Regions from separate parts of the Vagococcus luciliae genome, predicted to be linked through region 2. Evidence: predicted binding sites of a transcription regulator. Region 2 holds the regulator's gene; the other holds the start of a gene.
What was found. Region 2 encodes HrcA, which represses chaperone genes, less so after heat shock. Its sites were predicted from a motif close to TTAGCACTCNNNNNNNNNGAGTGCTAA; they were not measured.
Positions count from the first base shown of each region.

Region 1: a site for HrcA is predicted at 2,362-2,388, ahead of groES (co-chaperone GroES). Genes of this name have one in related genera too.

Region 1 covers NZ_CP102451.1:914,061-918,668, forward strand. Annotated here, with positions in the region: gene G314FT_RS04730 (ammonium transporter) at 1-253, opposite strand, end outside; gene groL (chaperonin GroEL) at 394-2,022, opposite strand; gene groES (co-chaperone GroES) at 2,049-2,348, opposite strand; gene G314FT_RS04745 (CPBP family intramembrane glutamic endopeptidase) at 2,808-3,071, shown strand; gene G314FT_RS04750 (redox-sensing transcriptional repressor Rex) at 3,108-3,743, opposite strand; gene G314FT_RS04755 (ABC-F family ATP-binding cassette domain-containing protein) at 3,930-4,608, shown strand, end outside.
Region 2 covers NZ_CP102451.1:1,264,947-1,269,554, reverse strand. Annotated here, with positions in the region: gene dnaK (molecular chaperone DnaK) at 1-775, opposite strand, end outside; gene grpE (nucleotide exchange factor GrpE) at 824-1,396, opposite strand; gene hrcA (heat-inducible transcriptional repressor HrcA) at 1,413-2,459, opposite strand; gene hemW (radical SAM family heme chaperone HemW) at 2,749-3,885, opposite strand; gene ribF (riboflavin biosynthesis protein RibF) at 3,882-4,608, opposite strand, start outside.

The DNA of each region.
Region 1 (4,608 bases), 350 kb from region 2:
CTAAAACAATAGCCAGTACCAGTCCTGTTATACCTGAACTAATATGAACGACATTTCCTCCACTAAAAGACAAACTATAACTCAGTATAATCCATAATATGGAAGATAGTCCTAGAGAAAAAATAACCATCATCATGGTGTTGATAATATTTTTTCTTCTAGAAAATCCGCCGTAAAAGAATGCTAAACCTGGAGTCATCAAGAAAACTAGTGAAGAACAAATTATTATAAATCCAGTATCTCCTTTATTTATATGATCATCCTTTCTTTTTTTATATAAAGATATAAAAAAGGGTTATGAATAAAGTGTTTTTGGGTGAAATAAAAGAAACCACATGAGACGTAATACCTCATGTGGTTTCTTTTATTTCAATATTCCTCTTTTAAAAAAACTTACATCATACCGCCCATCATTGATGGATCCATTCCACCAGGCATTCCTGGAGCTTCTGGTTCTGGTTTGTCAGCAATAACCCCTTCAGTAGTTAAGATTAATGCAGAAACACTTGCAGCATTTTGTAAAGCAGAACGAGATACTTTAGTTGGGTCTACGATACCAGCTTCAATCATGTTTACCCAAGTATCATCTTTTGCATTGTATCCAACGCCAGTATCAGCTTGTTTTAACTTATCAACAACAACTGAACCTTCCATACCAGCATTTTCAGCAATTTGGCGAACTGGTTCTTCTAAGGCACGAACAACGATGTTGACACCAGTTTTTTCATCACCAGTTACATCAAGTTCAGCTACTTTTGGTAATACATTAACAAATGCCGTACCACCACCAGCAACAATCCCTTCTTCAACAGCTGCACGAGTTGCGTTTAACGCATCTTCAATACGTAATTTCAATTCTTTTAATTCTGTTTCAGTCGCAGCACCAACTTTAATAACAGCAACACCACCAGCTAACTTAGCTAAGCGTTCTTGTAGTTTTTCACGATCAAAGTCTGATGTTGTTTCAGCGATTTGAGAACGAATTAATGATACTCGGTTTTCAATGTCTTTTTTATCGCCATTTCCTTCAACAATTGTTGTGTTATCTTTGTCGATAACCACTTTGCTTGCAGAACCTAATGCATCAATTGTTGTGTCTTTCAAGTCTAATCCTAAATCTTCTGTGATAACAGTTGCGCCAGTTAAAGCGGCAATGTCTTGTAACATTTCTTTACGTCGGTCACCAAAACCAGGAGCTTTAACAGCTGCTACGTTGAATGTACCACGGATTTTATTTAATACTAATGTTGGTAAAGCTTCACCATCAACATCATCAGCAATGATTAATAATGGTTTGCCTTGTTGTAAGATTTGTTCTAATAAAGGTAAAATATCTTGAATGTTAGAGATTTTTTTATCTGTAATTAAGATATATGGATTTTCTAAAACAGCTTCCATTTTATCATTGTCAGTTACCATGTATTGAGATAGGTAACCACGGTCAAATTGCATCCCTTCAACAACGTCTAATTCAGTTTCAATCCCTTTAGATTCTTCAATCGTGATAACGCCATCGTTACCAACTTTTTCCATTGCTTCAGAGATTAATTCACCAATTTTTTCACTACCAGAAGAAACAGCAGCTACTTGTGCGATTGATTCTTTAGAGTCAATTTTTTTAGAAATAGCATGTAATTCTTCTACAGCTTTTTTAGTCGCTAATTCAATCCCACGACGAATACCGATTGGGTTTGCACCAGCAGTTACATTTTTAAGTCCTTCACGAACGATTGCTTGGGTTAAAACAGTTGCAGTCGTTGTTCCATCACCTGCAATATCGTTTGTTTTAGAAGCTACTTCAGCTACTAATTGAGCACCCATATTTTCAAAACGATCTTCAAGTTCAACTTCTTTAGCGATCGTCACACCATCATTTGTAATTAATGGAGAACCAAATGATTTATCTAAAACAACGTTACGTCCTTTAGGTCCTAATGTTACTTTTACAATATTTGCTAATGTGTCCACACCACGTACCATTGAGCTACGTGCATCTTCAGAGAATTTAATATCTTTTGTCATTTATTGTTCACCTCATTATTTATTTTTTATTCTACGATTGCAATGATATCTTTGTCGTGTAGTACTAAGTAATCTTCACCAGAGTCTGTTACTTCTTGTCCGGCGTATTTTTCGAATAGGACAGTTTGTCCAACGCTTACAGATACGGATAATTTTGTCCCATTTTCTAAAGTACGACCATCACCAATAGCAACGACCTCACCTGTTTGAGATTTTTCTTTTGAAGCTGATGTTAAAACTAATCCACTGGCAGTTTTTTCTTCTGCTTCTTTCACTTTAATAACGACACGATCTCCTAATGGTTTTAACAATGTGTATCCCTCCATAATGTTTATAATTTTAGCACTCTTTATCTTTGAGTGCTAATCACATCTTTTATAATACAGATAAATGTTTTTTTTTGCAAGTATTTTGATACAATAAGTAAAGAGATAAAATGATAGTAGGTGATACATAACATGTCAATCAACAAAAATATGCTGTATACAAGTTTTCTTTACTTATTTTTATTAAATAGAACACTTCTTTTTTCATTAAATAATGTTGTAACTATTTTTTTATACACAATGATTCTAATGTTCATACTAATAATTTATGTGAAAACTAATAAAGAACAATCATTAAACCATTCAGGCACATCATTAAAAAAATTAGTTACTTTAATAGTGATTGGTTTAATATTGAGCTTTTTTACTCAAATATTTATTATTTTTTTGACAACTTATTTTTTTCCTAATTTAATATTAGTAAATAATAGGCCTGTAAATCTATCATGGAGTTTTATTATGATAACGATTTTCTTTAATCCTATCATAGAGGAGCTAGTATTTCGTTTTAGTTTTGTCAATTGGATTGGACAAAAATTACCGATTTGGGTGGGAATTGTGATAAGCTCACTGATTTTTATGTTAATGCATATAAATGGAAATCTATTTATTTATTTTTGTTTAGGAATAATTTTTTCTGGTTTATATAAGATTAGTGGTACGATTATGACACCTATCATGGTTCATATTTTACTAAATGGTATTATATTGTTTGCCACTTAAAAAAGCTTAACGAAAAATTTTCGTTAAGCTTTTTGATTAGTCTTCTTTATAATTAGATAAGAAGTAGATTAAAGTTTGCATTTCATTTGTTAAATCCACATTTTGGATTTGTACATCTTTTGGAACGTTGATTCTAATAGGAGTAAAATTCATAATTCCTTTAATTCCAGCTTCAACTAAACGGTCAGCATTTTCTTGTGCATGTGCTGGTGGGACAGTTAAAATAGCAACATCAATGTGTTGTGCACGAATTTGCTCAACCATATCATTAGCATCATAGACAGGAACACCATCAAGTATGCGACCAACAATATCAGGTTTAACATCAAATGCAGCACTAATGCGAATACTATCACTTTGATGGAAACGATAGTTTAGTAAAGCATGTCCTAAATTACCAACACCAACAAGAGCCACATTAGTTAAACGATCTTCATTCAGTGTTTTTGCAAAAAAGGTCATTAAACTTTCAACATCATAGCCATAACCACGTTTACCTAATTCTCCAAAATATGAAAAGTCGCGGCGAATCGTCGCGCTATCTACTTTAACGGCTTCGCTTAATTCAGTTGATGAAACCTTCTTCTTGCCTGAATCAAATAAAAATTTTAAATAACGATAATACAAAGGTAACCTTTTTGCTGTTGCCTTTGGAATAGTTGTGTCTTTCATAATAACTCCCTCACTTTTTTATCTTAAACCCTCATTGTTATAAAGTTCACGTTAATAGAATACCTTTACTACAGTATAAAAGCAATTTTTACGCCTGTATTTGAGTAACTATGAGCGATAAATATACCAAACTTTCTATTAAAATTATGATAAACTATTTTTAGAAGTTAAAAGATGGAGGAAGTTATGATTTTATTACAAGCTAACAACGTCTCTCGATTATTTGGAGATGATGTACTATTTGAAAATATACAATTAGATGTTCAAGATAAAAGTAGAATTGCTTTAGTTGGACGGAATGGAGCAGGAAAATCAACGTTACTAAAAATATTAGCAGGAATTGAAGAACCTGATACAGGGTTAATCACAAAATCAAAAGAGCTAACAATAGGTTACTTGGATCAACATACAGGTCTTGAATCAGATAAAACGATTTGGGAAGAAATGCTCATTGTTTTTGATTATGTACAAGAAATGGAAAAAAAATTGCGACGATTGGAAAAAGATATTGCCAATCCAAATATCCATGATAATGAAGAGTCTTATCAACAAGTGCTAAAAGATTACGATAAACTACAACATGAGTTTAATGAATTGAATGGTTATGGCTATAAGTCAGAAATTAAATCTGTCCTACATGGATTTCGTTTTGATGAAAGCTATTTTGATGTGCCAATTCAAAATCTATCAGGTGGTCAAAAAACTCGTTTAGCTTTAGCTCGTTTATTATTGGAAAAACCTAATCTACTTATTTTAGATGAGCCGACAAACCATTTAGACATTGATACATTAAATTGGTTAGAAGGGTATTTACAAGGCTATCGTGGAGCTATTTTGATGGTTTCTCATGACCGATATTTTTTAG
Region 2 (4,608 bases):
CAGTGATAAATGGTAAGCTGATTTGAGTGCTTGTTACACCTGATAAATCTTTTTTCGCTTTTTCAGCTGCATCTTTCAAACGTTGTACTGCCATTTTATCTTTAGATAAGTCAATTCCATTTTCTTTTTTAAATTCTTCAACTAAGTAGTCGATGATTTTTTCGTCAAAGTCATCTCCACCTAAGTTGTTGTCACCTGCAGTTGATAATACATCAAAGACACCATCACCTAATTCAAGGATAGATACGTCAAATGTACCACCACCTAAGTCGAATACTAAAACTTTTTCATCACGGTCAGTTTTATCTAAACCATAAGCTAAAGCTGCTGCAGTTGGTTCGTTAACAATACGTTCAACTTCTAAACCAGCAATTTTACCAGCATCTTTTGTTGCTTGACGTTGAGCGTCATTAAAGTAAGCAGGAACTGTAATAACAGCTTTATCAACTTTTTCACCTAAGTAATCTTCAGAAAATCCTTTAATGTATTGTAAAATCATTGCAGAAATTTCTTGTGGTGTATAAGTTTTTCCTTCAACTTCAACTTTATATCCAGGTTCTCCCATATGACGTTTGATTGAAGAAATTGTATTTGGGTTGGTTACAGCTTGACGTTTTGCTACTTCACCAACTTGGATTTCACCATTTTTAAACGATACAACAGATGGTGTTGTACGGTTACCTTCTGGATTAGTAATAATTTTTGCTTCTCCGCCTTCTAATACAGCTACTGCAGAGTTTGTTGTTCCTAAGTCAATACCAATTATTTTACTCATATTAAAAATCTCCTTTATCTAATTAATTTATTTAAATGTTAATTTATATTATTGTGTCACAATAACCATTGATGGTCGTAAAATACGATCATGCAATATATAACCTTTTTGTAACACTTGAACAATCACATCTGATTCTTGACCATCTTCAGCGGGAACTGTTTGTACGGCTTGATGTAAATTTGGATCAAATTTTTCACCTTCAGCTTTTATCTCTTCGATACCAGATTCTTTAAAAGCATGTAACATGCTTTCTCTCACCATCTCAATTCCTTTTTTCATCGCTTCACCATGCTCATCACTTACCTCAATCGCTAACGCACGATCTAAGTTATCCAAAGCTGGTAATAACTCTTTTGCTAATTCTTGTGCACGATATCTAGAAGCTTCCTCACGCTCTTTTTTATGTCGATTGCGCATATTAGCAATCTCAGCTTGAGCTCTTAGAAATTGATCTTCCATCTTATCTAAATCTTCTTGTAATGTTTGTTCTAACGATTCTTCCGTTTCGTTTTCTTCTACCACTTCTTCGGTTTCAACAGCCTCATTTGTTTCAACTGTCGACTCTTCGTCTTTTTTTTCTTCCTCGTTAACTTTATCAACTGATTCGTCTTTCTTCACTTTAGTCAGTCTCCTTTCACTCTCCACTATTTTCCAAATGTCGATAATATGTTTCTAGATGTCTAGATAACTCATCTGTTAAAACATCCATAACTCCTAACAGTTTCGAATAAGACATGCTAGCAGGTCCTAAAACAGCTACTAATCCTTTGCCTCGTTGAAAAACATCGTATGATCCAGTTACTAAACTCATGTTTTGCAACAATTCATTGTTTAGTTCGTCTCCAATTTTAATATCAATTTTTTCATCTTTATCCGATATAAGAAGCTCAGTCAATTTATCTGTATCACTAATTAAGGAATACACTGACTGAAACTCATTTGGGTTTGTAATAGCAGCTGAATTTAATAAATTCATCCCTCCACCCACATAAATTTGTTCATCAAAAGCTTGATTAAACACATCTTCGAATAAGAATAAAATATTACTTGAATTATTAAAATAACGTTGGAGAACTAATGGAATCTCTGTTCGAAGCTTATGGTAAACTGTCAAAAGTGTTTCTCCCAACAATCGATCATTGATGATTCGAATCATTTTTTCGATATCTTCAGTTGACACTGAACTTGGAATTGAGAACACTTGACTTTCAACATATCCTTGATCAATCACGATAATCGCCATTAATTGTCGCGTATTTAATGGAACAATTTGAAACCCAGTTAATCGACGTTCTTTTACCTCTGGCCCTAACGAAAAGGCTGTGTAACTTGTTAGCTCGGATAAAATATTAGCAGACCATTCAATGATTTCATTTGTGGCATTAAATTTGCGATCAAACAATCGCTTGATACGTTGAGCATCGGTAGAACTAATCTTACTAGGATCCATTAAATGATCCACATAATAACGATACCCTTGCATTGAAGGGATTCTACCAGAAGACGTGTGCATTTTTTGAATAAGACCAAAATCTTCCAATTTTGACAGCTCATTTCGAATAGTTGCTGAACTAACTGTAATCCCGTTATTCATCAAGGTCTTCGATCCAACAGGTTGTCCTGTTTCAGTATAGAGCTGAACTAATAATTGTAAGATGTGTTCTTGTCTCATACTCAACATGCGAATCACCTTCCTTATTAGCACTCATTTATACTAAGTGCTAACTACATTATTCAATATAACAAGGATTAATTTTTTTGTCAACTAAAAGCCTCTCTTTTTTAGCACTCTTTGTTATAGAGTGCTAATTTTAACGATACCAGTTAACAAAGCTTAATAAACAAAGGATTTATCTATATTATGACAAATTTATAAATGAGTAATCACAAGAATATGTCAATTTATTTTGTCAAAAAAACGAGAATAACAAAAAAACAGCCTAATTTTTTCTCTTTAGACTGTTTCATACTTATTTTTCTAATAAAAACTTCTCAAAAACATCATTTCCTAAAATTAACCCTTTATCCGTTAACGAAATAAAGCCATCTCTTATTTGAATCATTTCTTCCTCTATTAACCTCTCAGCAATACTTCCATAAATTGATTCAAATGTTTGACCAAATTTTTGTTCAAAATTAGGTAGAGAAACACCTTGTTTTTTACGTAATCCTAAAAACATTTCCTCTTCCATTTGATGTTTAATCGTTAAATTTTCTGTTGTAATAGTAGGTAATTTATTTTGTCTTAAAGGTTCTAAGTAATGTTGGATAGGCCCATGATTTTTATAACGAATATTGCCTAAATAACCACTTGCTCCTGCGCCCAATCCATAATAATGATCATTATTCCAATAAACTAAGTTATGCTTGCTCTCTTTTCCCACTTCAGCAAAATTACTCACTTCATACTGATGTTTTCCAGCTAACGTCATGCGTTCGATAGCTCGCTCAAACATATCTCCCTCAACATCAATCCCTGGTAAATGCAATCTACCTTGCCTTGCCCAATTATAAAACATGGTTTTATTTTCTAAAATCAATGAATACATAGAATAATGAGGTAAATCTAGTGCCAAAGCTTTATCCAGCGTGTCTTCAAAACTTTCCATTGTTTGATTTGGTAAAGCATAAATTAAATCAATACTAACATTCGAAAAATCAGCACGTTCTAAAAGAGACATAGTATCAAATACATCTTGTGCTGAATGTTTTCGACCAATTTTTTTTAATAACCTATCATCAAACGTTTGAACTCCCATAGACAATCGATTGACCCCATGTGTTTGAAGAACGTTTATTTTATCCTTTGTCAAATCACCTGGATTAGCCTCTACAGTAAATTCATCACTTAGATTAAACGGTAATAATTCTTTTACACCACTTAATAGACGGTCGAGCTGTTTAGCAGATAAAGACGTTGGTGTACCACCACCAATATAAATGGTTTCAGTTGTATCTGATGGATAAGCTTCTTTTGTTAACTTGATTTCTTTCAACAAAGCCTCAATGTATTCATCAACAGGTTGTCCTTCAATAAATACTTTATTGAAGTCACAATAAAAACAGATATGTTCACAAAAAGGAATATGTATGTAAGCTGACGTCATATTAGTCCCCCTCTTGCATCAAAATAATCCCTTGTATTTTGTTCATCTTGTTTTAATTGAGCAATTAGTCCATCCACATTATCAAATTTTTTCTCTCCACGTAAAAAGTGTAGCCATTCAACACTCACTTGTTCACCGTAAATATCATCTAAAAAATCTAGAATATTGACTTCGATGGTCATCGGACGATTGCTCTCAAATGTGATATTGTATCCTATTTGCGCCATACCCATATACCATTTGTTTGCTACTTTTATCTTCACAACATATACCCCACCAGTAGGTAATAACGAATATGTTGGCACTTTAATATTAGCAGTTGGATACCCTAATAATCGACCGCGTTTATCTCCATGTACTACAATGCCCGTTGTTTCGTAAGCATAGCCCAATAGTTTGTTCGCTGCATACATATCACCTATCTTCATGCATTCACGAATAGCTGTTGAACTAACTTTTTCATCATGTTCACTTAATTTTTCAACTTCAACTACTTCAAATCGACCTTTTGCATAGGTAGGTAAGATACTCATATTGGCAATATCTTTCTTTCCATAGGTATAATCAAATCCTGCTACGACAACTTTAGCATGCAATCCTACCATGTATTCATCGACGAAATCTTGTGGCGAAAGACTGGCAAAAGAAGACGTAAACTCAATGATATATAAATAATCGACACCCAATTGCCTCATTCTTTCTTCTTTCTGCTCAATTGTTGTA